Regions from separate parts of the Shewanella sp. S1-58-MNA-CIBAN-0166 genome, predicted to be linked through region 3. Evidence: predicted binding sites of a transcription regulator. Region 3 holds the regulator's gene; each other region holds the start of a gene.

Region 1 (10,234 bases), on a different contig from region 3:
GACCACAAGGACCAGTGTCACCCATCTGCCAGAAGTTATCTGACGCAAAAGGCCCACCTTTGTTATCACCAATACGGATCATATTTTCAGCTGGCACGCCTATTTTTTGAGTCCAAAGATCATATGCTTCATCATCGGTTTCATAAATAGTGACACATAAGCGTTCTTTTGGCAGTTTGAGTGTTTCGGTTAGGAAGGTCCATGCAAAACGAATTGCATCTTCTTTGAAATAATCGCCGAAACTAAAGTTGCCTAACATTTCAAAAAAAGTATGGTGACGAGCGGTATAACCCACGTTATCTAAATCGTTATGTTTGCCACCTGCGCGCACACAACGTTGTGAAGTTGTCGCTCGGGTGTAATTGCGTTTATCCATGCCGAGGAACACATCTTTAAACTGGTTCATACCCGCATTGGTGAATAACAGTGTTGGGTCATTTGTGGGAACAAGCGAGCTGCTATCAACAACCTGATGTCCGTTATCTTCAAAGTACTTTAAAAAAGCGCTTCTTAACTCTGCTGTAGTCTGAAACATGAAATGGCCCTGAATATAGAAAATACGAAAGTAACGAGCTTGGCATGCAAGCCTGTAAATGTAAGCATTATATACTGAATTTACGTCAACATGCGAGATGAGTGGCTCGATTATCCTCTGAGCATAAACCGATAATAATAGTTATTGATAAGCGATCTCACCGACTAAGGTTAACTAAGCTCAACTCGAGGTAATAAACACCTCCCGAACAGCCCGTTACCCAACTAACGACGTTAAATTAAAAGGCAATTGGCTCGTTGCTGGCGGTAAGACTGCCTTGTGAGTAAGCAAATGGTCAGCTTGAGATTGCAGATTAATAACAAACCTTTGTTGTCGAGTGTTAGGTCTGTTATCCACATTTGAAGTGAGCTCAATGCCCTCTAATTTAACCAGATAAACCTCCGCTATCACGATAAAAAGAGCGTGGTTAGGAGTAACACATTAGCTTTTAAACCAATTGAAAAAGGTAACTGCAGAACTAATAGATTTTTTGGCAAATAGTGTGATTTAAAATGCTAAATAATTCAGAACTAAATCATTAAAAGTATGGGCATTAAAGCTATGTGGGATTATTCAAAGTAACGCAGAGTACCGGATATGACTCAATAACCCTGAGATTGACAATAATCGAGTACTAGAGATTTTTCACATATCAACGTTTTTAACGTTGCAGTTTTTAACGTTGCAGTTTTTAGCGTTATAATTTTTAGGGTTATCGTTTTTAGGGTGTAAACAACAGGGGCTTTTAGCGAGGAATATTCGCGGCGCGCAAGATGCGCTACCGCGATAGATGTAACTGACTGACTAGCTTAGAATACTTCACCCGTTTCAAGGTCAATATTCTCATCACTTTCTGTTTTAGAATCTGATGCATTAGCACCACCATTCAATAACATCGCACGTAAAGTGGTATTAATTTCACTGGCAATGACGGGGTTTTCAGTCAAGAATTTACCTGCATTAGCACGGCCTTGACCAATTTTCTCGCCTTTGTAGCTATACCAAGCACCCGCTTTATCAACTAACTTGTGCGCAACACCTAGATCGACTAACTCACCAGTACGGTTAATACCTTGTCCATAAAGGATTTGGAATTCAGCTTGCTTAAATGGAGCCGCAATTTTGTTTTTAACCACTTTAACGCGGGTTTCATTACCGACAACTTCGTCGCCGTCTTTAATGGCACCGGTACGACGAATATCTAAACGTACTGAAGCGTAGAACTTTAGTGCATTACCACCGGTAGTTGTTTCTGGGCTACCAAACATCACACCAATTTTCATACGAATTTGGTTAATAAAAATAAGCAAAGTATTTGATTGCTTAAGATTACCAGCCAGCTTACGCATAGCTTGGCTCATCATACGAGCGGCAAGGCCCATATGTGAATCACCAATTTCACCTTCAATTTCAGCTTTTGGCGTTAACGCTGCAACAGAATCGACCACAATAACGTCTACAGCACCAGAACGAGTTAACGCATCACAAATTTCTAACGCTTGTTCGCCTGTATCTGGCTGTGAACAAAGTAAGTTATCAATATCTACGCCTAACTTTTTCGCATAAATTGGGTCAAGAGCATGTTCAGCATCAATAAACGCACAAGTTTTACCTTCGCGTTGCGCTGCGGCAATCACTTCAAGAGTTAACGTCGTTTTACCTGATGATTCTGGACCGTAAATTTCAACGATACGTCCCATTGGTAAACCGCCCGCACCGAGTGCGATATCCAATGAAAGCGAACCGGTAGAGATAGTTTCAACATCCATTGTGCGATCTTCGCCCAACTTCATAATTGAGCCTTTACCAAATTGCTTTTCAATTTGGCTTAAAACGGCGGCTAGTGCTTTCTCTTTATTTGGATCAACCTTCATTATAAAACCCTCTTAAGGCATTCAATACGTTTAGTAAAATGCTATTTCGACTTAGGTGAAGTGACGTGAATCATTTCAATATGTTCATCAGTATACTGTATAGTCATACAGTATCAAGTGCTGAGCTGATTTTTTTTTAAACCTTTGAGAATTGATCATTTACATCAATATTTTATCCTCATAAAATTTTTTGTTTGAATCTATTTATACGCTGGGGGCAAATATTGTTAAGATTAGCCCCATAAGATTTACGTCCTACGATTGATTAATAGTGAAGTGTTCATAATGACAGTGATTGATACCAGCGATTTAGAAAAACACACCCCGATGATGCGCCAGTATTTGGGCTTAAAAGCGGCCCATCCTGATATGTTATTGTTTTATCGAATGGGTGATTTTTATGAGCTGTTTTACGATGATGCTAAACGCGCTTCTGAAATGCTGGGTATTTCACTGACGGCTCGTGGAAAAAGCGGCGGTGACCCGATTCCCATGGCAGGCATTCCATATCACGCTGTCGAAGGCTATTTAGCAAAATTAGTTAACATTGGTCAGTCTGTAGCCATTTGTGAGCAAATTGGTGATCCAGCCACATCAAAAGGCCCTGTTGAGCGCCAAGTGGTGCGCATTGTTACCCCTGGCACCTTAACTGACGAAGCTCTACTGCAAGAAAAACAAGACAATTTATTGGCAGCACTGTATCAGGGTAAAAGCGGTTTTGGTTACGCGACTTTAGACATTTCGTCTGGTCGTTTTGTTGTTGCAGAATTACCCACTCGTGAAGCTTTAGAAGCCGAATTACAGCGGACAAATCCAGCAGAGTTACTTTACAGTGAAGATTTTGCTGACATGTTATTAATCAATAACATGAAAGGCATCCGTCGTCGCCCAGAGTGGGAGTTTGATTACGACACGTGTATTAATTTACTGCTCAATCAATTTGGCACCAAAGATTTGCACGGTTTTGGTATTACTGATGCACGATTGGCGTTACAAGCTGCAGGTTGTTTAATGCAGTATGTAAAAGATACCCAAAAGATGGCGTTACCACATATCAACTCGATTGTGCGCTTTAATCAATCTGAATCTATTATTTTAGATGCCGCAACTAGACGTAATTTAGAGTTAACTCAAAATTTATCTGGCGGGCGAGAAAATACCCTCTCATGGGTATTAGATAATACCGCAACCCCTATGGGTAGCCGTATGTTACAACGCTGGATACATGAACCATTACGCAATCGTCAAACTATTCAATATCGCCATAGCGCAGTCAGTGAACTCATTGAACAAGACTTATATCAAACCTTACATGAGCAACTAAAAAGCTTAGGTGATATCGAACGTATTATGGCTCGTTTAGCACTACGCAGTGCCAGACCACGTGACTTTTCACGTTTAAAGCAAGCACTAACGCTTCTGCCTGAAATCCAGCAAACATTAGCAACATGCCAACAACCTCGATTAAATACGTTAGTGCAATTACTGGGTGAATTCCCTGAACAACATGATTTATTAGAACGCGCTATTGTAGACAACCCTCCCATGTTAATTCGTGATGGTGGCGTTATCCGTACTGGCTATAATAATGAGTTAGATGAATGGCGTAAGTTGAGTGAAGGCGCCAGTGATTATTTAGTCGAACTTGAAGCTCGTGAGAAACAACAAACGGGGATTAACACCTTAAAAGTCGGCTATAACCGAGTTCATGGTTACTATATTGAAGTTAGCCGTTTACAGTCAGATAGAGTGCCACTGAGCTATCAGCGTCGTCAAACACTCAAAGGCACCGAACGATATATCACCCCAGAATTGAAAGAATACGAAGAAAAAGTACTTTCAAGCCAAGGCAAAGCACTCGCGCTTGAAAAACAACTGTGGGAACAACTTTTTGACTTATTGTTACCTAAATTACAAGAATTACAGCAGTTTGCAACGGCTGCTGCCGAGTTAGATATATTAAGTAACTTTGCCGAACGAGCACAATTATTTAATTATCAATGCCCACAAATGACCCACGATATTGGTATTAATATTGAAGCGGGCCGCCATCCCGTCGTTGAACGAGTTAGCCAAGCAGCATTTATTGCTAATCCGGTAGCGTTAACACCGCAGCGCCAAATGCTTATTGTCACAGGTCCGAATATGGGCGGTAAATCTACCTATATGCGTCAGGTAGCACTCATTACATTGATGGCACATATCGGCTGTTTCGTTCCAGCAGACCATGCTCAAATTGGTGAAATCGACCGGATTTTCACCCGTATTGGTGCATCAGATGATTTGGCATCGGGCCGATCAACCTTCATGGTTGAAATGACCGAAACGGCTAATATTTTACATAATGCTACTGCAAACAGTTTAGTGTTGATGGACGAAATAGGTCGCGGCACCTCGACTTATGATGGTTTAGCGCTCGCTTGGTCTGCTGCTGAATATCTAGCCAAAAACGTCAGTGCACTGACATTATTTGCTACTCATTATTTTGAGTTAACCCAATTGCCCGAGCTGTTACCGTCAGTCATTAATGTTCACTTAGATGCAATAGAACACGACGACACAATTGCCTTTATGCATTCGGTACAAGAAGGTGCGGCAAGTAAAAGTTATGGCCTACAAGTTGCGGCCCTAGCGGGTGTGCCTGCATCAGTCATTAAAGCGGCAAAACATAAGCTTCATCAACTTGAAAACCGAGATATGACATTATCTCAACAGAACCCAACTCAAGTAAGTATGAACTTATTACCTCCAATACCAGAGACGTCACCCGTGTTGGAAAAGTTAGCCCAAATTAATCCAGACGAGTTGACACCTAAACAGGCTTTAGATTATTTATATGAGTTGAAGCGATTAAGTCACACGAACACCGAGCTACGAAAATAACTGGCCAAGTGAATTGTTGAACTGTGGAAGCCTGCAAAGGCTTCCATTTCAATGACGTATTAGGTGTTACATCAAACGAGTAACGCCCCTGAAATACGATGAAATGAACTAACAGTATTAAAATACCATCAATAATACCTAGGTTATATCGTCAAGTTGCCACTACACAACGCTTAAATTAAGTTGGCGATTAGTAGGATAAACCTAAGCGCATGAGCAAAATTAAAATGCTCATATAGGTTTTAACCCTAATATCGCAATACCTTAATTGACCTTATTGACACATTAATGATGACATATCATTTGTGTGTTGATGATAGTCAACCGCCTAATATTCACAATAAACGTTCACTGTCCATTAATCTCTGAATAATGCTTCAACCGACAGTCCTTGCGCCCCAAGTAAGTCTTTTAAGCGTTTAAGCGCTTCGACTTGAATTTGACGTACACGCTCACGTGTTAAACCAATTTCGGCACCGACATTCTCTAATGTTGAAGGTTCATATCCGAGTAAACCAAAACGTCTTGCTAACACTTCGCGTTGTTTAGTGTTTAATTCGTTTAACCAGCCCACTATCGAATTAGATAAATCTTCATTTTGTACCCGATAATCAGGGCCAACAGAATCATCATCAGCAATAACATCTAATAATGCCTTCTCATTATCGCCACTCAGAGGCGAGTCTACCGAAGTAATTCTTTCGTTTAACTTCAGCATACGGCTAACATCACCGGTCGACACATCTAACTTTTCGGCGATCTCTTCTGCGGTCGGTTCGTGATCAAGTTTTTGGGCAAGCTGTCTTGCTGTACGCAAGTACACATTTAATTCTTTTACAATATGAATTGGTAGACGGATAGTGCGAGTCTGGTTCATGATCGCCCGTTCAATGGTTTGTCTGATCCACCACGTTGCATAAGTGGAAAAACGGAAACCACGCTCAGGATCAAACTTTTCAACCGCTCGAATTAAGCCTAAATTGCCTTCTTCGATCAGATCGAGCAGCGCTAAACCACGATTGTTATATCTTCTGGAAATTTTAACAACAAGACGGAGGTTACTTTCTATCATGCGGTTGCGAGACTTTTCGCAGCCTTTGAGGGATTTACGTGAAAAAAACACTTCTTCCTCTGCTGTCAGTAGCGGAGAAAAACCTATTTCACCTAAATATAATTGAGTAGCGTCTAAATTTTTTTGTAAGTCATCTTGGACTTTTTCTTCAATATCAAGTTGTTGCACCAAATCGCGTTTACCGGTTGCAACTTCTGGTGGTTGTTTAGCTAGATCGACAAGATATTCTGCTGAAGCAGTATTATTTTTGCGGCTCATAATTGCTCTCCCAAACCTAATTTGTGGTATTTAATCTACTTCACTTGCTTATCCTCCGTTATTTATGTTGCTAAACAATTACTGTTTAGGTAGATATCGTAATGGGTTGACAGACTTACCATGAAATCGTACTTCAAAGTGAAGCATAACTTGGTGTGTCCCGGTACTGCCCATTTTTGCAACTGTTTGTCCTGCACTCACATATTGCTTTTCTTTAACCAATATCGTGTCGGCATGCGCATAAGCACTTAAAAAATCATCATTGTGTTTGATAATAACTAAGTTGCCATACCCGCGCAGTGCATTACCGGCATACACGACTCTCCCATCTGCTGCGGCTTTAATAATATCGCCGCGATTACCAGCAATCTTTATACCTTGATTGCCTTGTTCTGATGCCGAAAAATATCCAACTATTCGGCCTCTAACTGGCCAGTGCCATTGCTGAACTTGCTGTGGCAAATTAGCGACAGAACCACTCGCACTTTGGTTAATTGTTTGTTGGGTAGTTGTTACAGAATACGCAGGCTTCACTTTGTGATCAAGATCTTTTTTCGTTCTGACTGAAACGACTGCTGGGACTGGGTTTGGCGCAACCGTAGGTTTGATTGTTTTTAATATAGAACTATTCGAACTCGAAATATAGGGTTTAGTAACGGCTTGGGTTTGTACTGAATTAACAGAAGGTTGGGATGCTCGAGCAGGTGCCGATTGACTATTATTTGTAGTGGCTAAATTAAGCGTTTGCCCAGGATAAATAGTATAAGGAGCCGATAAACGATTCAAACGGGCAACTTCGACAAAATTACGTCCAGCCCCCCAAGCTATTGAATAAAGTGTGTCACCTTTCTGTACTTTATATTTATCGGTTTTTAATGAGCCTTTATGATACCGAGGACCATGATTTTTTGACGATAAGCTGTCTACCGGTGCGGGACGATCAGCTTGAAAGCTGCATCCAGTGAGCATGATTGCTAAGACCACAAAGTTGGGCCAACCGGTATTCATCAAACAAAGTCCTTAACGGGGAAATAGGTGCTTGTTAAGCTAAATAAGCTTACTCCAAACGAAAATATCAATAATGGATAAAAATCATTTGTATCGTGTTAACTAAGCCAAATCTCCATTAATGAGAGGAACAAATTTAACGGCCTCTATTATCTCAGATTTGAATGTCTGTCCGATGCGGGTAATTTTGAGTAATTGCTGGGTGTCTTCTCCTACCGGAATAATCAATACTCCATGTTCGGATAATTGTTCAAGCAATGCTTGAGGTACTGTCGCAGCAGCAGCGGTCACCATTATGCCATCAAATGGTCCACGGTTTGACCACCCTTGCCAACCATCACCATATTTGAATGCGACATTATGTAAATCTAGACGTTTTAGTCTTTGACGAGCTTGTATTTGTAATGCTTTTATACGCTCAATTGTAAATAACTCTGGAATTAACGATGCTAAAACAGCGGCTTGGTAACCTGAACCAGTGCCAATTTCTAACACTTTTTGAGGATTATGTTGCAGCAACAGTTCAGTCATTCGAGCCACAATATAAGGCTGCGAAATTGTCTGTCCCTGCCCGATAGGTAATGCCGTATTCTCATACGCCTTATGAGCTAATGCACCATCAAGGAACAATTCACGTGGTGTTGTTGCTACAGCATGCAATACCGCAGGATGTCGAATCCCTGCCTCGGCCAGCTTTTTGGCCAAATTCATTGCTGATGTAGAAGCTACACGAGTCATATTTTTATTATCCAATCGGCTAATCCATCAAGTTGATTGTATGCCGTTAAGTCTACCGTGAGTGGCGTTATAGATACATATCCCGCAGCTACAGCACCAAAGTCAGTCCCTTCACCGGAATCTTGTTCACTGCCAACAGGACCAAGCCAGTATATATCTTTACCCGCTGGATCTTGGGTTTTTATCATACCTTCGGCTTTATGTCGCGCTCCTAAACGGGTAACTTTAATCCCTTTAATTTGTGCTAAAGGTAAATCTGGAACATTAACATTCAAAATTTGATCACGACTAATAGGATGTTGCAGCAACCCTTTTACAATTTTGGCTGCGTAAACAGCTGCTGTATCGTAATGGATTAATGATTTTCCAACCAGTGACACAGCAATGGCAGGTAAACCTAAGAAACGTCCCTCCATTGCCGCTGCAACAGTGCCTGAATATAAAGTGTCATCCCCCATATTCGCCCCAGCATTAATACCAGAAACGACAATATCAGGTTCGGTTTGACACAATTGCCTAATCGCGAGATGCACACAATCTGTCGGTGTACCATTAACCGAAACATAGCCATTTTCTAAGTTATTAATTCTTAATGGATTAGTCAAGGTTAATGAATTGCTCGCACCAGAGCAATTACGATCCGGTGCGACAGTTAATACTTGCGCAAACTCACTCAATGCGTGGGTTAATGCAATGATACCGGGGGCTCTTACGCCATCATCATTACTGACTAAAATATTAATCATTAATTAACACTCTTCATTTGTTTGTGCTTGTTGCTCAGCAACCATGACTTTTCGTTGCGACTCTTGGACATCCTGATAATCAGCGAGCTCGCGTAGCACCGAGGTGGCATAACTCCCTGCAGGTAACACAAATTCAAGTGTGAGCGTATCAGCATCAAACTGCCATTTCATTCCTTGAGGCTCAAGTAATAATGGCCGTCTCTCTTGCGATAAACCCGCTTCTTCGAGTCCCTGTAAATCGGCCGATAATTCAGCTAATGGCGTTAACTCTAAAGCTAATGCCTCACCTTGTGCTAATGGTGTACCCCGTCCCCAAAGAGGAGCTGAAAGTTGAATATCTTTTTCAGCTAAGCGGCTGTTGAGAACATCATCCCATACTTCGGCGGTAAAATAGCTTTTACTGCCAGCTAACATCACGCAATCGCCAGCGACGGTATCGACCTGATGATTAGCTAAACGAAATGACACTACCTGATTGAATATATTGGAACGCACGGCCGATAAATACATGCTGCGCTTATGGCGATCTTTTATGTTTCGACCACCACTGAGCATTTGTCGACCTAAGATCAGGTTTTTACCATCATGGCCAAAGCGTTGCTCACCAAAATAATTGGGGACACCGAGTTTGGCTATCTGCTGTAAACGAGATTCGACATCAGCAGTATCATTGATATTACGCAATGTCAGTACAAATCGATTTCCAAGTAAGGCGCCGATGCGCAGTTTTTTACTGTGACGACTGCTCGACAGAATGGTTAATTTATCGTCATTTAGCTCTGTCCACTCTGGCGTTTCTTTACCAGGAATACGTATGCCGAACCATTGTTCAGTAATAGCATTTTTGTCTTTCTGACCGGCATAGGTCACTTCTTTGGGATGCACTTTGGCAAATTTAGCTAATATTTCAGCAACATATACGGTATTCATGCCATTTTTACGTACATGAAGCATATGATGCTCGCCTTCCCCTGTTGGGGTAAAAGGCAAAATTTCTTTAACAATAAAGTCGCTGTTATTGGTACGTAAATCAGCTTGGCTTATTGGTTTACCAAATAGGTAATGTAATTCTTTCATGTGACAGAACTCTCTATATTTTGTAGGTTATTGGCTCTTCATC
Region 2 (10,234 bases), on a different contig from region 3:
TCGGCAAATATGTCGAACAACTTAAATAAGGTGATTAGCAGTAGCAGTATAATAATGAATACATCTTTTCTCATGACAGCTGTCCAAAAATGAGTGTGTTACGTAAATAAAACTAAAAAGGGTAAATGATTACGCATTAAAATCATGAGTTTACATTATGGTACATATGTACCATAGCGACATTTATGATACATACTCCCCATGTGTTCTCTACCTAAAGATAATAGTCTAACTATATCTTTTGGGTTAGTGAAATCACATATGTCTGCCGTGAAGTTTAGTATCAAAATATGTCTTATTATTGCGCTAGCGATTAGCTCTTATAGCTATGGCGCTACAAGCAATGACCTGTCACCACTGTTGCAGTTAAGTCAAACGCGATTAAACAAGACCACCTTTAATGCCATGCCACTCAACGATAACCGCTCAGTACAATTGAGCAGTTCGACTTGGTTGACGGGCTTACCGAGCATTAGTTTAAGTTACCTAGGCGATCTGGATAATAGTAACATTTATGAACAAGAAGTATCACTTAACTTACCCATTAAATCTTTTAGTTTGCACCAAAGCGATAACAAATTAAAACGGTTAACAAGCTCTCTGCTTGAGCAACAGGTGGCACTTCAAAAATTATATTTATCTGGTTTGCTTAGACAAAGCATGTGGGATTTTCGCATCGCTTTAGTTAAGTCTAACCAACTGCAACGTAAAGCATCACTATTAGAACAGTTACATGTGCAGCAAAAACAACTGTCTGCAGCGGGTGAGTTTCCTAAAGTCAATTTATTGCTATTAGATCGTGAACGCGTGGATATTGATTTAGCGCAGATTGAACTAAAACAGCAACAAGATGAAGCAATGGCATTATTTCAATCACTCACTGGTTTGAGTGAGATCCCCGAAAATATAGAAGAAAGTGGCCATAATATGGCTGAATTAGACGTGCAATCTATTCATGGTGCTGATGTGGTATTGATGCAGCATCCTTTGTGGCAATTACAGTCGCTGCAACAACAGTTTCAAGACGTCATGATGACAAGCCAGCAAGCGGGTGAACAAGATCCGTGGACTGTGTCATTAACCGCAAAGGAAACGGCTGGTGATCTCTCTAACGACCAACATTTAGGTGTTGGGATCAGTATTCCACTCGGTTTTGGCTCTGCTTTATCTCAACGTGAGCTGTCGGTTTGGCAGAAAGATTATCAAGATCAACGCATCAATAGCGAAAGACTTTATCTGGAACTCAAAAATCAATCACAAAAGCTGTTATTACAGCAGCATAATCTCAGAAAACAGCAGGCCTTGTTACAACGAGGGGTATCACTGAGTCGCACCATCACTGAAGATTTGGCCAAGGTAAAAGACCAAAACCAAATGGGTTATGAAATTTGGTTACGCCGCTACATGGATGCATTGGATACTGAATCACGTTTAGCACTTAACCAAGTGGCCCAGCAACAACTTCATTCTCAGCAACTGCAAGCTTTAGGGATTTCATTATGATGGCCAAATTTGGCACCAGCCTTTTATGTATCACAATCGGTTTATCATCGGCGTTTGTTCGTGCTGAAACCATATCTCTTAGCGAGTTAGGTCACTTAGACGTGAGTTATATGTCGCCTAAAAAAGTGGCCAGTTATGAAGGTAGTCCTCTTCCTGCACAAATAGCCCGTTTACCCGGTAACGATTATTGGGTTATGACGCCTGAAAATATTCAGCAAGTGACGTTTTTAGTGGGGCAGGGGCAAGTTGTCACCAAAGACCAAGCCATTGTCAGATTAACTGGACCAGAAGTGTTTCATTTTTTAGCTCAAATAGAGGCGGCCAAAAGCCTATACGACCTAGCTAAACAGCGTTATGACCGTAATCTGCCTTTATTAAAAAATGGCAGCATTGGCTCAGATAAGTGGCGCGAGATCAGCCAAGATTACTTTAGTGCTCACCTTGAATACGAACACATGCAGCACTTTATGGAGATGGTGCAAAGCATTGATGCAAATACTGAATCGCTGGTGGTCATGGCTCCTGTGGCGGGCATTGTTAATCTTAATTATCTCAATAGCCCCTACAGTGCTGGGGTGCAATTATTCTCGCTTATTCCTACCGATAGTATTCGGGTGAAAGTCAGTGTGCCTATGAGTCAGTCAACCTCGTTATCTGCGGTGAACATTAATCAATGTCATATTGCCATTGATGAAGTGTCTGCAATTGCTGATGGGGTATTTTTAACTGCTTGGTCTACCCCTGTACCACAAACGTGCAATTTACTCTTAGGGCAACAAATTACTGTGATACCTGAATATCAAAAAGCCGTGTATTTGGTGCCTAAAATTAGTGTGTTCACTTGGCAACAAGATAGCCAGATTTTTACCCAAAAAGACCAAACATTGTCTTCATTGAGTATCGATGTATTAGGCTCTACTGCAGATGATTATATTGTCGCGAGTGATCAAGATTTGAGTCAAATTAAAGTGTTGTCTCAATCTGTCGCGGCAGTGAAAGGTATACTGCTTGGTTTAGGAGGCGAATAATATGCTCGCTTCTGTGATTCGTTTTTCACTAACTCAGCGCTTGTTTGTGTTGATCGTAGCGTTGATTTTAATGTTAGCGGGTACTCGTGCCTGGTTTAATATTCCTCTTGATGCCTTTCCTGATATTTCGCCTACGCAAGTGAAGATTATTTTAAAAGCACCGGGTATGACGCCTGAAGAAATTGAAGCGCAAATTACTGTACCGGTTGAAACAGAGCTTTTAGGGATCCCAAATCAAGCCATTTTACGCTCCACTACTAAGTATGCCATTAGTGATATTACCTTAGATTTTACTGAAGGAACTGATATCTATTGGGCTAGGCAGCAGGTCAGCGAGCGACTAGCGGCGGTATGGGACAGTTTTCCTGAAGGTGTCTCTGGTGGTGTAGCACCGATGAGTACGCCGTTAAGTGAAATCTTTATGTTTACACTTGAAAACCCTAACTTATCGTTAATGGAACGTCGGCAGTTGCTGGAATGGGAAGTCAGACCCTTGCTGCGTACCGTTGCTGGTGTGGCGGATGTGAATATTTTAGGTGGCTATGCCAAAAGTTTTAGTGTTAGTCCTAATCCTTCTGCCATGGCTGCCGCTGGCGTCAGTTTTGCAGATCTGCAACAGGCGATTACTGACAATAATCATAATGAAGGTGCCGGTAAATTAACCATTGGTACTGATACCATTATTGCGCGTTCAGAAGGGCGAGTCGATGATATTGATGAACTAAAACAGTTAGTGATTAAGGCGGATGATGCGCAAGTTTATCGCTTGATAGATTTAGCTGACGTACAGATTGGCCATTTAGCCCGCTATGGCGCGGTATCAAAAGACGGTGAAGAGGCGGCTGAAGCCTTAATTATTGCACTTAAAGATGCCAATACTGCCCAAGTAGTCACCAATATTAAAGCAAAGTTAGCGCAAATTAATACTTCGTTGCCTGAAGGCAGCGAGCTTAACGTTTTTTATGATCGTGCTAATTTAATTAATACCGCGATTGATACCATTTCAAGTGCGTTATTTGAAGCCGTGTTGTTAGTGATTGTATTACTAGCGCTGTTTTTAGGTAATGTCAGGGCCGCTTTAGTTGTGTCATTGTCTTTGCCTCTTGCGGCATTAATGACGTTTTTGATGATGGATTTATTTAATCTGTCAGCAAATTTAATGAGTCTAGGTGGCTTAGTCATCGCGATTGGTATGTTGGTTGATTCATCTGTGGTAGTGGTTGAGAACATGGTCAATCTTATTGCGACTAAGCAACGTTTGCCACGTTTACACCTTATTTATCGTGCGACTAAAGATGTGGCTATTCCAGTTGTATCTGGCACTGTCATTGTGATGATTGTGTTTTCTCCCTTACTGACATTAACCGGCTTAGAGGGCAAATTATTTACGCCCGTGGCTGTCACGATTGTCTTTGCCATGTTATCGGCATTGGTGTTGTCGCTTACGGTTATTCCGGTCATTGCATCTTATCTGGTTAACGAAAAGTCTGCACAAGAGCCTAAAGCGATAGAGAAACTAAAAGCGGCTTATTTGAGCAGTTTAAAAAAGACGTTTACCTATAAAAAGCCGTTTATCATCGTGTCGTTTACGCTATTAGTAGTGAGTTTAGGGCTATTTAGTCTTGTCGGTAAAACCTTTATGCCGACATTGGATGAAGGCGATATTATTTTACAGCTAGAAAAATCACCTTCTATTTCGCTTGAGGCGTCGATTGCTATCGACAAGCAAATTCAAATTACCTTGCTTGAAAAGGTGCCAGAAATTAAACAAATGGTTGCGCGGACCGGTTCTGATGAAATTGGTTTAGATCCTATGGGGCTAAATGAAACCGATGTATTTTTGGAACTCGCACCGCGAGACGAGTGGCGCTTTGCTGACAAGACGCAACTGATTGATGCAATTCGCACTGAACTGCTTAATTTTCCTGGAGTAAATTTTAATTTTACTCAACCTATTCAGATGCGCGTCTCTGAAATGCTTACTGGCAGTATTGGTGATGTGGCCATCAAAGTCTTTGGCACCGATATTGATACACTTGGGCAATTAACGGCCCAAATTGAGCAGCTTGTCAGTGACACCAGTGGCAGTATCGATGTGAAAATGGCCATGATTGAGGGCAGTCCATTTATTAACTTAACCCTAGATAATGAGCTGGCACGTGGCTTTGGCATGAGCACCATGGAGTTTTCGCGGTATTTGAAAAGCCAACTTGAAGGTGTTGTTGTGACCGAAGTGCTGCAAGGTAAAAAGCGTACCCCAGTATTGATCGCCAATAATCAAGGCGGGTTGAGTAGTATTAATGAGCTGCAGAATCAGTTGTTGGTAATGCCTGATCATTCATTAAAACGCCTTACCGATATCGCTAAATTAACCTACAAAGAAGGCCCTATTTTAATTGAACGCGAACAAGGTGATCGTTTCTCGGTGATTACGACTAACGTGCAAGGCCGAGACATAGTCAGTTTTGTTGAAGAACTCAACGCGAAAATTGACGCTGAGGTTAAGTTACCTAGCGGTTACAGTGTCAGTTTTGGTGGCGAGTTTGAAAATCAACAACGTGCCACTAATAACTTATTACTGGTTATTCCCGTCGCCATTGCGCTTATTACTCTCATTTTGTTTACCACTTTTGGTTCGCTTGCTAAAGCGGGCTTGATTTTGGCTAACGTCCCCTTTGCTATGATGGGCGGGATCGTGAGCTTGTATGTTTCGGGCGAGTATTTATCTGTGCCTGCTTCGGTTGGTTTTATTGCATTACTCGGCGTCGCAGTACTTAACGGTGTGGTGATGGTGAGTTATTACGAGCAGACCAAACATATTTTTAGCAGTTTATTGGCGCGAGTCGAGCAAGGTGCAGCAAGACGTTTACGACCTATTTTGATGACCGCCACGACAGCCATGTTTGGCTTGATGCCATTGGTGTTTGCATCGGGCCCTGGTGCTGAAATCCAAAAGCCATTAGCCATTGTTGTTATTGGCGGTTTGCTGACATCAACCATTACAACCCTTTATTTGTTACCAATCCTTTATTACTGGCTGGAGAAACGTCAATGATCACGGAGCAATTGTTAGTGCTGATCGCCCAAAATGATATTAAGGACGACATCGTTGATACCTTGATTGAGCTTGAGTTTTTATCTGGTTTTAGCCTAGGTAATATTTGCGGTTTTAGCCGTGAACACAGCCATTTTAATATCAAAGAGCAAGTTGAAGGCTACAGGGAATTTTGTAAGTTTGAAATTATGCATCCTGTGGATCATCAAGATGCGTTATTAGGTGCCTTGTCTGCGGTTTGTAAACATAATCCGTGTCGATATTGGATTACACCCATCATTCATACAGGCACTTTGTGCTAGCCGCAAAAGAAAAGTACTAAGTCGATAAAGGAAATCGTTGCTGTGTTTGGACCATGCGGTCAGCTCATTAAATTTAGTTATAAGAAAGGATATTGAAATGAGAGTTTATCGTTGCCTAACCATGATCTTTTTCGCTTTGCTGGTATCAAATAATATATATGCTAGTGAGCTTTCTGCGAAGAATAGCGATGTGACGATTGAGTTTACTATCGAGCCTACGCGATCTTTGAAGGTAACGTTTGAAAGTAGTGTGACTTTGCATTCAATAGTCATTAGAAATAATGATGGTTATTTACTTAACTTAGATGTTCAAGTGCCAAAAGATCCTGGGACTATTTTTTATTTTAATCTTCCTAAGTTACCTCCAGCTAAGTATCTTGTTAGATGGAAAAGTCAGCTTAATGGTGGCCCAATAAGCCTTGGTGAAGCAACGTTAACCTTAAATGATGACACCTATCCACGGCCTTCTACTAAAAAACCAAAGTACGATATTTTACATAGAAAACTACATGGGTAGTCATACTGCAATTACGTCATTCCTGAGATGCAGCTGATCGGGAATCCAGCTCTTTATTGCAGGACGAAGTCCGTCCTTGTCATTTGCGGCGTAGCGTCCTTGATACTTTATATACCCAGAAATGGACTGCCAATTGAAGCGTTTTAGGCATTATTTTAAAGCGATGTTTACCTGTTGATACTCTTTTAGTGCTTGAGAGGTGTTTCCTGAACGAGATTGATTGATGCGACTGTAGTGCGCAATCGTTTTAGCTAAATAACGCATAGCAATGTCTTGCTGTACAGCATCACTCGCTTGCCAAATTACACTGCCTATAGGGTCAATGTCTGTAAGCGAATCATTAGCAACATTCGCGGGGAGTTTGGGATCACGTCTGATATAAAGGATTTCGTAGAAACGACGGTTTTCTTCAATCAGTTTTTCGTCAATTAATTCACAATCAAGCTTGATAAGTTGTTGGCGTAACTCATATTGATGATGAACTGGACACAAGATAAAATCGATTTTTCGGTTCGAATATTGCTGGCAAAGTGACCTAACAAACTCGATCACCAAATCTCCACCCACTCCGGCAATAATCACTAAGGGTGTATGCTCATCTTGATCCAAAGGGATCGCTGACACATCAACACAATGTACTTGCCATTTTGGTGGGTTTTGCTGTGGGTAAAAACGTTCGAGCTTGGCGGTTAACTGCTGCATCAATGCTGGCACAATGTCGACAAAATGAATCGTGGCAGCATGTCTGTCAAGCAACGCGGCGCCGAGTAATCCATGGTCGCAACAGCAATCCCAAATATGAGTGTAACCATTGGGGATCATCATGTTGATATGTGCTAAGCGGTGGCCGAGTTTCATCTGTTTGTCGTGTTTTAAAGTGAACTTGCGCATTGTAATGATTTAAGTGACTAAGTGGTTAATTATTTCATATTTGCAGCTTGGCGTATTTAACGCTAATCTATACTGTAAATTTATACAGTTAAGTGGCGCGGTTCATTTCATTGAATATTAGCGACCCACCAGTGGATTATGATTTTATATATTGCTGAAAAACCCAGTCTAGGTCGTGCTATTGCCGATGTTCTGCCAAAACCACATAAAAAAGGTGATGGCTTTATCACAGCCGCTAATGGTGATTGCGTCTCATGGTGTATTGGCCATTTATTAGAGCAAGCCGAACCCGATGCCTATGACGATGCATTTAAGTCGTGGAAACTCGAACACCTTCCCATCGTGCCGCAAACGTGGAAGCTACAACCTAAACCTAAAACGCGCAGCCAACTTACGGTGTTACGAAAATTGGTCAAGCAAGCATCATCGATCATTAATGCTGGCGATCCAGACCGTGAAGGGCAGTTGCTGGTCGATGAAGTGATTTCTTATCTGGGTGTAAAAGGAGACAAACTCAGTCAAGTTCAACGTTTGTTAATCAGTGACTTAAACCCACAAGCGGTAAAACGTGCATTAGGGCAATTACGCAGTAACCGAGAGTTTATTCCATTATCGACTTCTGCATTGGCCCGCAGCCGTGCTGATTGGCTATATGGCATGAACATGACCCGAGCCTACACGATTCAAGGTCGTAAAGTGGGTTACCAAGGTGTGTTGTCGGTTGGCAGAGTGCAAACACCTTTGCTGGGGCTCGTCGTTCGTCGCGATGATGAGATTGCCGATTTCAAACCTAAAGCTTTTTATGAAGTCTTAGCGCATTTACTCACCGACCAACAACAAGCCTTTACTGCCAAATGGCAACCTAGCGAAGCATGTCAGCCATATATGGATGAAGACGGACGAGTATTAGCTAAAGGTTTAGCCGAAAATGTCGTTGCCCGTATCAATGGGAAACCAGCGGAAGTCACTAAAATTGAAGCTAAAGATAAGCGCCAAAACCCACCATTACCTTACAGCTTATCGGCACTGCAAATAGATGCAGCTAAACGTTTTGGCCTGTCAGCGAAAGAAGTACTGGATACTTGCCAAAGTTTGTATGAGCGCCACAAATTGATTACTTATCCGCGCTCAGACAGTCGCTATTTACCTAAAGATCAGCATGCTTTGGCGCCAAAAGTATTGGACGCCGTGCTCAAAGGCGCTTCAGGCTTAATTGAGGGTTGTGAGTCTCCGAATAGTAAACTTAAATCTAAAGCGTGGGATGACACTAAAGTAGATGCTCACCATGCGATAGTGCCAACTGAAAAGGTGGCTAATTTATCGACATTATCAAGCAATGAAGCCAAGTTATATCAACATGTGGCAAGGCAATATTTAGCCCAGTTCTATCCCGCTTATATCTATGCAGAAACCGCAGTTGAAGTGACCATTGCCGGTGGGTTATTTACCACTAAAGCACGTCAAGATAAAACCTTAGGCTGGAAACAACTGTTTAAACGTTCTGCCACTGCAAATCAATCTAGTTCTAATTCAACTAGCAGCGACGACGACAATGAAGACGCGGTACAGTCTTTACCGCCACTGGTTAAAGGTCAAATTTTGCATTGTCAGCGTGGTGAATTACTACAGAAAATGACCCAAGCGCCGAAGCATTTTACCGATGCCACTTTATTAGGTGCAATGACCGGCATTAGCCGTTATGTGACAAACAGCGAGATTAAAAAAATCCTTAAAGAAACCGATGGCTTAGGCACAGAGGCCACACGTGCAGGAATTATTGAATTGCTGTTTAAACGCGGATATTTAATTCGCCAGGGTAAATCGATATTGGCCACCCCTGTGGGTACTGGCTTAATCCGCAGTTTACCCGAATCAGCAACCACGCCCGACATGACCGCATTATGGGAAAACAGCCTCGATGCTATCAGCCAAAAACGCTTAAAGTACGATGCCTTTATGCAGCCATTGTTGAGCCAATTAGATGGTCTTATCACTCAAGCATCGAGTCAATTACCCTCAGCATTACAAGGTGTTGCCAGTACTGCACCAAAACGAAGTTTTAAGAAATCGTATAAAAAGAAGGCTAAAGCGAAAAGCTAAATTGGCAAGAGTTACTTGCATTGCAGTCTAGGTATTTCGGGAATATAGCTGCCTTAACTCACCATTAGGAACTTTGTAAATGTCATTGTGAACTTTTAAACCATTAAGTTCATATAGTAGATATTTACAGACAAACATACTAATAACCTAGGAAAATAAAGGAGAGTGTTATGAAAAGCACACTAGTGTTAACGATATTTGCAGCAAGTTTATTGTCTTATGCATCGAATGCCACCGCAGATAAAACCATTTTAGCTGGCGGATGCTTTTGGTGTATGGAGTCAGATTTTGAAAAACTTGATGGCGTAACCGATGTGATCTCTGGGTTTACTGGCGGAAACATCAAAGACCCTACCTATAATGGCAACCACAGTGGTCATTATGAAGCGGTTGAAATAACATACGATCCTAGCAAAGTGAGCTACACCGAGCTGTTAGAACATTACTGGGTCAACATTGATCCTTTTGATGCAAGCGGACAGTTTTGCGATAAAGGTTCTAGCTATTTAAGTGCGATTTTCGTGGCAAACGACACCGAACGACAAATTGCCCAACAGTCTAAAAAAAAAGTAGAAAAGCAGTTTCCGAATAATAAAGTGGTCACGCCAATTTTAAATGCGTCTACATTTTATCCTATAAAAGGCGATGAAAGTTATCATCAGGATTACTATAAGAACAACCCAATTCGCTATAATGCTTATCGCTGGAATTGTGGCAGAGACCAAAGGTTAAAAGATATTTGGGGAGATAAAGCGACACATTAATTTATTGGTTTTCAATCGAACTCCTGTGAGTTCGATTGATAGTGGCTATGTTTAGCTTATGTTTGACGCCTGTT
Region 3 (10,234 bases):
CATCATGCTCAAACCGCCTGGCGAATGGCGTGAAGGCGTAACCTTAGAGAGCATTATTGCTGAACTGCAAAAAACCGTGCGTATACCAGGGATGACCAATGCTTGGGTGCAACCGATTAAAACCCGTATCGATATGCTATCTACCGGCGTGAGAACCCCTGTCGGCATAAAAATATCGGGCGCAAATGTTGAAGAACTACAACGTATTGGTGCAGAAATAGAAGCGGTAGTAAACCAATTACCGGGAACTGAGTCGGCATTTTCACAGCGCAGTAGCGGCGGCCGCTATATTGATATCACACCAGACCTTAAAAATGCTGCACGTTATGGCATGACCTTAAAAGATATCCAAGATGTGGTAAAAATTGCCATTGGCGGCATGACCGTTGGTGAATCAATACAAGGTCAAGAACGCTATCCAATCAATATCCGTTACCCGCGAGAGTTACGTGACAACATCGAGAAGCTCAGAAATTTACCGGTACTGACTAAAACGGGTAAGTACTTACCGTTAAGTTATTTAGCCGAACTGAAAATCACCGATGGTGCCCCCATGCTAGCCAGTGAAAATGGTCGCCTTATCTCGTGGGTGTTTGTCGATCTAAAAGACATTTCTATCGGTGAATATATCGTTGCAGCAGAAAAGGCGCTTAAGCAACAAATTACCCTTCCTCCACGCTACAACTATAGTTTTGCTGGACAATACGAGTATATGCAACGCGTAGACGCCAAAATGAAAATGGTGATCCCATTAATGATCGCGGTGATTTTTATGTTGCTGATGATGACTTTCAATTCAGTAATACAAGCATCGGTGATCATGTTAAGTTTACCTTTCTCATTGGTGGGTAGTGCATGGTTACTTTATGGGCTGGACTTTAATTTTTCAGTTGCCGTATCTGTCGGCATGATTGCCTTAGCTGGGGTTGCCGCAGAGTTTGGCGTGGTGATGCAGGTGTACCTTAATAATAGTATTAAGGCCTATAAAGAAGCCGACAACTACCACAGTAAAGCGGATTTAACGGCTGCATTAGTGGAAGGTGCAGTGATGCGAATTCGCCCTAAAGCCATGACCGTCGCAACCATCTTTTTTGGTTTACTGCCGATCATGTGGGGCAGCGGTACGGGTAATGAAGTGATGCAAAAAATTGCTGCACCTATGGTCGGCGGTATGGTCACGGCGCCGCTACTGTCGCTATTTGTTATCCCAGCAATTTACTTACTCATATACGGCCGCAAGTTGCCCAAGCAATAATTCACTTAAATTTATTTACTTTTTATCTCTATAAATAAAAAATCCCAAACGATTAATCGCTTGGGATTTTTATATGCTAATCACAATGTTATTTACGCTTAAGTGATTCATTAAGTTGGTCGGCTTCATCTTGTTTCTTTTTACGACACGCAGCAATATCTTCAGGATGCCCATATTTGCATGGATCGCTGGCTAAAATTGCCCTAGGGACATTCAGTATCATGTAATCTGTGTCATTTTTATTGTCATCTGCATTGCCAATATTATTACCAATATTGATGATATCGGTACCACGGCATCCCGTAAGTATCACTAAGCTAGATAACAAGCTTAATTGGATTATCCGTTTTTTCATTGTTGTAATATTCCTTGTTTTTGACGCGCAAGCAGCATCATGCGGATAATCCCCCATAGCATAATAATCGCACCGATAATCAACATAATAATAATGATCAAAGGGTTGGCTAACATAGGCAAGAAATCTTGGTCAAACCCTACAAGGATACCGTAGAGCCCAAGACCAAATAATATCGTGCCAGGAAAATCGATCAGTGCCACTAACAACATACTGCGATGAATACTGGCTAATGTGATTTGGGTGTTTTCCTGTGTCATTCACTCATCCTTGTTTAAATACACTAACTCTTACCAACAACTAATAGTAACACTCTACTAACAGTAACATTTTTCCAACAACTCAATATGACATCACTTAATAATCAAGGTTCAATCGCCCTTCTATCTTAAATCGGCACTCTACATTAAATGATACTCTAGCTTTAATCGGCAACACACGAATATAAATAATCAACATTCATTATGTAAAAACATAATTTTCAAATCTATTTATTCTGCAGTAAATAACGCAATAATTGAAAACACCCCACCTTGTGGATCATTGAGTACAGAAAAACGGCCTACGTTAGGAATATCAGTTGCAGGTACACAAACTGAAGCCCCCAAGGTTTGTGCTTTAGTCACTGATAAATCACAGTCATCAACGGCAAAATAGCTCATCCAATGAGCAGGAGTATCGCCCCATTCTGCAGTCATTTCCATCAATCCACCAATGGCTTGCTCCCCCGCATACCATTCGATATATTCAAAATCAGCTAGATCATTAAGCTGAGTTTGATAACCTAATACTCGGCTGTAAAACTGTTTCGCCGCAGCGGTATCACGACAAGCAAGCTCAACCCAACATAGGGTATTTGATTCTTGTGATCGCTTAATGCCAATATGGTCTTGGCCTTGCCATAATGCAAATCGACAGCCTTCTGGATCTGTGCATAGCGCCATACGGCCAGCATCTCCAACAGAATGTGGCCCAGCAATAATCTCACCTCCAGCTTGAGTCACAACCTTAGAGGTAGCATCAACATCATCGACCGCAAAATAAATTGTCCAATGAGTCGGTAAGGCTTCCATTTCTGCTGGCATTGGGTACATTGCCGCAATGTCATCACCGTCGATTTGCAGCATAGTATAATGCCCTTCTGGCATAGGCATATCATCTGCTCCCCAGCCAAATAGCGCCTGATAAAATGCTTTACCTGCCGCCCAATCATGAGTTGCTAATTCAATCCAGCAAGGCTGTCCTTGTTGATACTGTTGTACCTGCATTATCTTAATCCTCTATAAAATAGTTGCCTTGATATGGCCAACATAAAACTTGTCTCATAAGTTAAGTCGATATCAGCAGAAAAGCAAAAAGCCTTCAAACGAAGGCTTTTAGGCTAAAAGTTGTTTCACCGGAATTTTTGCGTCTATTTAAACACCGGCAATATATCGGCCATGGCCAGCAAATGACATGTAGCAGTGATAACCCCAAACAACACCACAATAGCAATTAACGGGGTTCCACCAGGGACCTTAAATCCCTTTGAGTCAGGATATTGTTGTCTTACTTTATAGGCTAATAACGCTGGTACAATAACAGCCCAAATAGTGGCAGCTAGCGCAGCAAAACCAATCGCTAAAATAAATCCATTCGGAAATAACAAACCAAGGATTGTTGGCGGTACAAACGTGACCGTTGCCGTTTTAATTCGTCCTGAGCGCGAGTCGTCAAACCCAAATAAATCAGCAAGGTAATCGAACAAGCCTAGTGTCACACCTAAAAATGATGAGGCGACGGCAAGATTAGCAAATAGGGTTAACATGTTATCCAGCCATTGGCTGGCAATAACCCCAGACAACGCACCCACTAACACACCTATATTGCCACCTTGAGCAATAATATCGGCAAACTGGCTTCGTTGAATATTACCCATCGTTGCCACTAACCAACATATATAAATCACCAATGCGATAGTGGTTCCGGTAATAATCGCCTTAACGATGGTTTTGGCATCTTTACCATAATATTTGACTAAACTTGGCACATTACCGTGATAACCAAAACTGGCCAATCCAAAAGGGATAGCGGCAAGTAAATAAGGCAGGTAACGCGATTCACCATCAGGCGATACTAGCTTTATGGTATCAATGTCGATTAGTAAGTTACCGATAGCCAAAAAGAAAGTAATCACCATGCCACCAAGCATGATTGTGGTGATACGGTCGACCGCTTTAGTACTAATAAATACCACCAGAGCCAAGACTACCGCAAACACCAATCCGGCCACACTCTGGGGTAGGCTCACGCCCAATGCTGACAGACTGTGATTCACAATCGAACCACCACCACTGATGTAAGCATAGGTTAAAATATATAACACAAACGCAATCGAAACGCCGTTAATCACCCGCCAGAACTGCCCAAGAGTCACCCGAGTTAAGGTGTCAAAACTGTCGCCTGGTTCAAAATGCAAATTGGCTTCTAATAACAATAAACCCGACATTAGCATGCAAAACCAAACGCCGAGCAACATCGCGATAGAATAGCCAAACCACATTCCAGCACCAACAACGGGTAACGAAAACATGCCCGCACCCACAGTGGTTCCGGCAATAATCATCGCCCCACCCAATACAGATTTACCGCTGGTACGATGCTTGGCAGCATTCATATGATTAGCCATTATTGTCCGTGCTCCGCTTCCACACTATCAACAATGGTTTGTCTTACTAAAGAGCTGAGTAATTTATTAGCGTTATCACGAATTCTGATCACTTCAGCACGATGTTCGTCGCTGCATAAATAACCCAATTCTTTCAGTTTCACACTCAGGGTGTTATATAATTTTTTGTCATAAAATTCTGGTGCGGTAATGCCATGCAGCGCGCCTAATCGTTGGGCTAACAAATGGCTATCGCGTTCCAGTTCTGAGCGCTCAAGATCAGGTTTTATTGCGAGTAAATTGAAGATAATCGCATAACGTTGCAACGTTTCACTGATAGTTTCAGCAAGCAGTAACACTTGGGTAATATGACGAGGCGTTATCTCAAACTGATCGCTACCAGTCAGTAAACCTTGTTCAACCATGAAATCTAAAATGCTATCCACATGTTGAGGCACGTCATCAATGCTCATAAATAGCTCGGCTTTAAGTAATGGATAAAAGTCCATTACAATGCCATGAATTCGCTGGCGATCGCACACGTCATAATGCACTAAACAACTGGCAATTAATGACGGCAACGCCATCAAATGAATAATATTATTACGGTAATAACTCATGGTGATGGCAATTTTTTCATCAACTGAAATAATTTCACCAATAAGGTCTTTGGTACTAACAAACTTATTTAACGACAGACAGTGATCAATAATTGACTTGCCATTACCTTCGGCCACAGAGGTGTAATCGGTATAAGGCACTGTTTTAAGTAAGGCTAAATACAAATCAAGCTGACGTTCTAACTGGCTTCTTTCTAACGCATTTTGCTCTGACGCTAATAACACTAAACTAGTCAATGTTACTGAACTGGCTGCGGCAGCTCCATTGATATTAGTCATTACGCGGTTAGCTAACAAATTAACTGAGGGCGTAAACCAAGAGGGTTTTTGGTCAGGATCTTTAGCTAGCTCATCACGCCACTCTGGCGCCTGCTGATTTAAGAACTGTTGTAAATTAATCGGCTCACCAAAATTCACATAACCTTGGCCAAAATTGCCTAACTTACGAATAGCACCAAATACCTGCCATACAGATTCTTTTTTCTTTTTCTTACCGCTTAATTCTTTGTGGTACGTCGCCACTTCCATCACATGGTCATAACCTAAATACACGGGTACTAAGGTTACTGGGCGCTCTATCCCACGTAGCACACTGTTAATTGTCATAGCCAACATACCGGTTTTAGGCGCTAACAAACGTCCTGTACGCGAACGACCGCCTTCAGTGAAATACTCGACCGCATAACCCTTAGCAAATAACTGATCTAAATATTCACGAAATACTGCGGTATAAAGTTTATTACCATTAAAACTACGACGGATAAAGAATGCCCCACCACGGCGGAACATCGGCCCTGCTGGCCAAAAATTAAGGTTAATACCGGCAGCAATGTGCGGCGGAACCATGCCCTGATAATACAAAATATACGACAGTAGCAAGTAATCCATATGGCTACGATGACAAGGAACGTAAACAATTTCATGACCATCATGATGTAACTGTCTTACTTGCTCGGCACCTTTGATATTGATGCCACTGTATAATTTGTTCCATAACCAAGTCAGGAAACGTTCGGCAATACGCACCAAACTATCAGAATAGTCGGCGGCAATTTCATCAAGGTATTCAATGGCGGTTTCACGCGCTTTCTCGACTGTTACTTTCTTATTTGCAGACTCTTCTTCAATGGCTTTTTTGATAGATTCTGATTTTAATAAAGAGGCAAACAACGCTTGTCGATTCGGTAATTGTGGCCCCGTCATCACTTTGCGTTGACGGCGGAAATGCACACGGGCGACTCGGGTCAATTTGTGAGCAATTCTTTTATCAGTACCATGTTCATCGGCCATATGACGAAGCGATAATGCATTAGAAAACTGGACGAAATTATGGCGTCCTAAAAATAAAATCATTAACCATTTACGTAACCACGTAGGGTTTTCACGTTCAAATACTGCAGCTTTCATGCTGTCTTCTTCTTTACCTGGGGTACGTCCCCAATAAAGGCAAACAGGAACCAACTGTATATCTAATTCAGGGCTCTCACTATGAAGTGACAATAAGCTGGTAAAATAATTAAGGAATTTGTCACCACTTTCACGTTTACCAAATAGTGGTTTGCGGCCCTCTAAACAGACCACACGAGGCACGGTTAAGCCATCAAGCTGTAATGGCTCATAAGGACTGGGCAGACCAAAGCCCTCGGTGATTTCGCTCAACGCGGCAATATCGCTAATAGATTCCGTTTTCATTAAATAAACCAAAGGTTTAGTTGGATCTATATTGAGGTCATCAAAAGGATCGTGAGGGACCACAATGGTCTGTACCATCCACTTTTGAATCCATCTTAATGCTCGTAAAAATATTGAATCTGGTTTTGACATGGTTATTTTCGCAACATAAGCCACTGTAATATTGTCGTATAGGATACCAGAAACCACCCTGCTTACACTATCAGACCGATCTATCTTTACGTTTAAGCTCTCACTATCAGAAATAACATAAGACAGAACATTAGTAATAGTTAATTAAAACATATTGTTGAGTGATACTTAATCAACAAAATACAAAAAATAGTTGGTTAATACTTGCGCGAACACAAACACTGTATATAATGACAGTCACTGTATAAAAAGACAGGAATTATCATGAGACCGTTAACGCCGCGCCAAGCAGAAATTTTAGACTTAATTAAAAACAATATCGCCGAAACAGGTATGCCACCCACTCGTGCTGAAATTGCGAATCGTCTTGGCTTTAAAAGTGCTAATGCCGCCGAAGAGCATTTAAAAGCATTAGCCAAAAAAGGCTTTATCGAGATCATGCCTGGTACCTCAAGAGGCATTCGTTTACCTCATGAAGAACAGGTTGAAACCGGTCTGCCACTCATTGGACAGGTTGCTGCTGGTGAACCAATTTTGGCCCAAGAGCATGTAGAGCAATACTATCAAGTCGATCCAAACATGTTTAAGCCCGCCGCAGATTTTTTATTGCGAGTGCGTGGTGACAGCATGAAAAACATCGGCATTTTAGAAGGTGACTTACTCGCTGTACATAAAATGCAGCAAGCACGTAATGGCCAGGTTGTTGTGGCACGTGTTGATGATGACGTCACCGTAAAACGATTTGAACAAAAAGGTAATGTGATTTATCTGCATGCCGAAAATGAAGATTACAATCCGATAAAAGTAGATTTAAGTTGCCAAAGCCTAACCATCGAAGGGCTTGCCGTTGGCGTTATCCGTAATGGAGATTGGTTATGAACAAACTAATGGGCATCGCGCCACGCCACCCGGGCTTATGGGTAGATTTAACTGAAACAGAACTGCATGGCACCCAAACCATTCAAACATTACAAACTGTCACTCAAGGTGAGGCTGAACTGAGCCAATTGTGCAGCCAGTTGGCAATATTGAGCCAGCAAGGCAGATGGATTGTATTAATTAGCCCGCCCCATATTGGCTATAAACATATGCTGGCAAGTGCTGGTGTAAGAATGGATCGCATTTTACTGGTGCACACCAAAGATGAAGTCGAAACATTATGGGCCATGGAGAAAGCGCTCACTAGCGGTACATCGAGCGCAGTAGTAACTTGGACAAGCTCACTTGATGCTCGCGATAGTCGCCGTTTAGAAATTGTCGCCAAAAGTGCACGTGCATTAGGGGTGGTAATTGAAGATGTGAATGCTCACTTACCTCACAAACATCAACTTGTTAGCCCTACTTTAACAAATGGAACAAGTAATTTTTGCTCATTTCACTAAGCACGAACCCTTCATTACCAAGCCCTGTATTGAATTCAGGGGTTTTTTTCATCTTTTTTCAGCCTATTAGCCAACAAAGTGATCTTGATCAATGTTTAATCTACAAGTAATGTGGTTAACAAGGATGAAACATTTTTTATCTTTAATTGGACGTGAATGGCAGTAATCAAGATTACTTTCAGACAAATGAGCCAAATCAAAATTGATAAGTTCAGTAGTAGGTACAAGCGTGGTGCACAGCTAACAATAAAACCGTAGACCGTATGTTTACAGCCACCAAAGTACTTTGAGGTCATCAAACTTTTTTCGGGAACCGAAGAGTTTGCATAGAGCAGAGAATTACTGTGTGACTCTTCTTTGTAGTTGCTATTTGCAATTAGCAGAGGAGTAGTCTTGTGAAGCAATGGTTGTATTGTTTACTGGTGGTGTTTGTAGCACTTCCGCTTGGGGCATCAGAAATGCCCCTCAACATGACTCAAGGCGTGACAGATATCAGTGGCAAGGTTTATGACCTCCACATGACGATTCTTTACATCTGTTGTGCAATTGGGTTAGTGGTGTTTGGGATCATGATTTACTCAATGATTTATCACCGCAAATCAAAAGGCGCTGTCGCGGCCAATTTTCACGAAAGTACCAAAGTGGAAATTGCTTGGACCGTCATCCCTTTCATCATCTTAATCGGCATGGCTATTCCAGCCACCAAAACCTTGATTGCTATGGAAGATCCCAGTGATGCTGATCTCACCATAAAAATTACCGGGTCGCAGTGGAAGTGGCATTACAGCTATTTTGATAAAGACATCGAATTTTACAGCACATTATCCACTCCCAGAGCACAAATTGATGGCAGTGAGGCCAAAGGCGAGCATTACCTCCTTGAAGTCGATAAGCCATTAGTACTGCCCATTAACCAAAAAGTGCGCTTCTTGATGACATCTGATGATGTTATCCATTCATGGTGGGTGCCCGCGTTTGCCGTTAAAAAAGATGCCAATCCAGGCTTTATCAACGAAGCCTGGACTCGTATTGATAAGCCTGGAACGTATCGCGGCCAATGTGCCGAGCTATGCGGTAAAGACCATGGTTTCATGCCGATTGTGGTGCAAGCATTATCGGAGGCCGATTTTGATAATTGGTTAGTAGAGCAAAAAAAACTAGCAAGCAATGCAGCTACAGCCGCTGCGGCATCAATGTCTAAAACCTTGTCTCTTGAGGAGCTAACCTCACAAGGTGAGCAAATCTATATTGCTAGGTGCGCCGCTTGTCATCAACCCAATGGTGCGGGTCTTCCTGGTGTATTCCCATCATTAATTGGCAGCCCTATCATAAAAGGCCCTGTTAACGATCACCTGAATATCGTCTTAAACGGTAAACCAGGTACTGCAATGCAAGCCTTTGCAAAGCAACTTAGCGCCCAAGAAATTGCCGCAGTCATTACCTTTGAGCGTAATGCGTGGGGCAATAATAGCGGTGATGTAGTTCAAGCTGCTGATATAGGAAACTTTTTAGGCAGTAACGAGGCAAGCACCGAACCAAGTAAAGCAGTAACCGATGCAGCAAATACTATTGCAGCAACGACAACTGACATTACCGATGCGGTTACCGAAAAAGCCAATCAAGCTGTCGAAGCCGTAGCAGAAGCTGTTGTACCAGAGGATCTGCCCACGTTAACCTTGGAGCAATTAATTGCTGAAGGTGAGCAGGTTTATGCTACGACATGTGCTGCATGTCACCAAGCCACTGGCGCTGGTTTACCAGGCGCTTTCCCTTCACTTATTGGCAGCCCTGTTGTTACTGGACCGGTTAGCGGACATATCGATATCGTTATGCACGGAAAACCAGGTACCGCAATGCAGGCATTTAGTAGTCAACTTAGCCCGCAAAAGATGGCGGCTGTGATTACTTATGAGCGCAATGCGTGGGGCAATAATTCTGGCGAAGCGGTGCAACCTGCCGATGTCGCTAGCCATGGACAGTAGGGGAAAACAATGAGCACAACAACGCACGATACACTGGCTACCGCTCATGATGATCATCATCACGGCGCTCCGAAGGGGCTAATGCGCTGGCTACTCACCACTAACCATAAAGATATCGGCTCGCTGTATTTATGGTTTAGTTTCATTATGTTTCTTACTGGCGGTGCGA

What was found. Region 3 encodes LexA, which represses DNA repair genes until DNA is damaged. Its sites were predicted from a motif close to TACTGTATNNNNATACAGTA; they were not measured.
Region 1: recA (recombinase RecA) is a predicted target of LexA. The motif match lies at 2,503-2,522, and genes of this name have one in related genera.
Region 2: AAEY99_RS14865 (DNA topoisomerase III) is a predicted target of LexA. The motif match lies at 7,367-7,386, and genes of this name have one in related genera.

Annotation. Positions count from the first base shown of each region.
Region 1 is NZ_JBEOPN010000004.1:4,198-14,431, forward strand. It holds gene alaS (alanine--tRNA ligase) at 1-535, opposite strand, end outside; gene recA (recombinase RecA) at 1,345-2,409, opposite strand; gene mutS (DNA mismatch repair protein MutS) at 2,695-5,292, shown strand; gene rpoS (RNA polymerase sigma factor RpoS) at 5,651-6,622, opposite strand; gene AAEY99_RS03910 (peptidoglycan DD-metalloendopeptidase family protein) at 6,701-7,633, opposite strand; gene AAEY99_RS03915 (protein-L-isoaspartate(D-aspartate) O-methyltransferase) at 7,733-8,368, opposite strand; gene surE (5'/3'-nucleotidase SurE) at 8,365-9,114, opposite strand; gene truD (tRNA pseudouridine(13) synthase TruD) at 9,118-10,191, opposite strand; gene ispF (2-C-methyl-D-erythritol 2,4-cyclodiphosphate synthase) at 10,219-10,234, opposite strand, start outside.
Region 2 is NZ_JBEOPN010000024.1:73,269-83,502, reverse strand. It holds gene AAEY99_RS14900 (helix-turn-helix transcriptional regulator) at 1-74, opposite strand, end outside; gene AAEY99_RS14895 (metal transporter) at 262-1,503, shown strand; gene AAEY99_RS14890 (efflux RND transporter periplasmic adaptor subunit) at 1,500-2,531, shown strand; gene AAEY99_RS14885 (efflux RND transporter permease subunit) at 2,533-5,586, shown strand; gene AAEY99_RS14880 (DUF3240 family protein) at 5,583-5,888, shown strand; gene AAEY99_RS14875 (hypothetical protein) at 5,986-6,405, shown strand; gene AAEY99_RS14870 (tRNA (adenine(22)-N(1))-methyltransferase) at 6,556-7,263, opposite strand; gene AAEY99_RS14865 (DNA topoisomerase III) at 7,435-9,396, shown strand; gene msrA (peptide-methionine (S)-S-oxide reductase MsrA) at 9,567-10,160, shown strand.
Region 3 is NZ_JBEOPN010000001.1:225,238-235,471, forward strand. It holds gene AAEY99_RS01040 (efflux RND transporter permease subunit) at 1-1,255, shown strand, start outside; gene AAEY99_RS01045 (hypothetical protein) at 1,344-1,610, opposite strand; gene AAEY99_RS01050 (hypothetical protein) at 1,607-1,870, opposite strand; gene AAEY99_RS01055 (VOC family protein) at 2,102-2,878, opposite strand; gene mtr (tryptophan permease) at 3,022-4,278, opposite strand; gene plsB (glycerol-3-phosphate 1-O-acyltransferase PlsB) at 4,278-6,701, opposite strand; gene lexA (transcriptional repressor LexA) at 6,966-7,580, shown strand; gene AAEY99_RS01075 (cell division inhibitor SulA) at 7,577-8,083, shown strand; gene coxB (cytochrome c oxidase subunit II) at 8,479-10,065, shown strand; gene ctaD (cytochrome c oxidase subunit I) at 10,075-10,234, shown strand, end outside.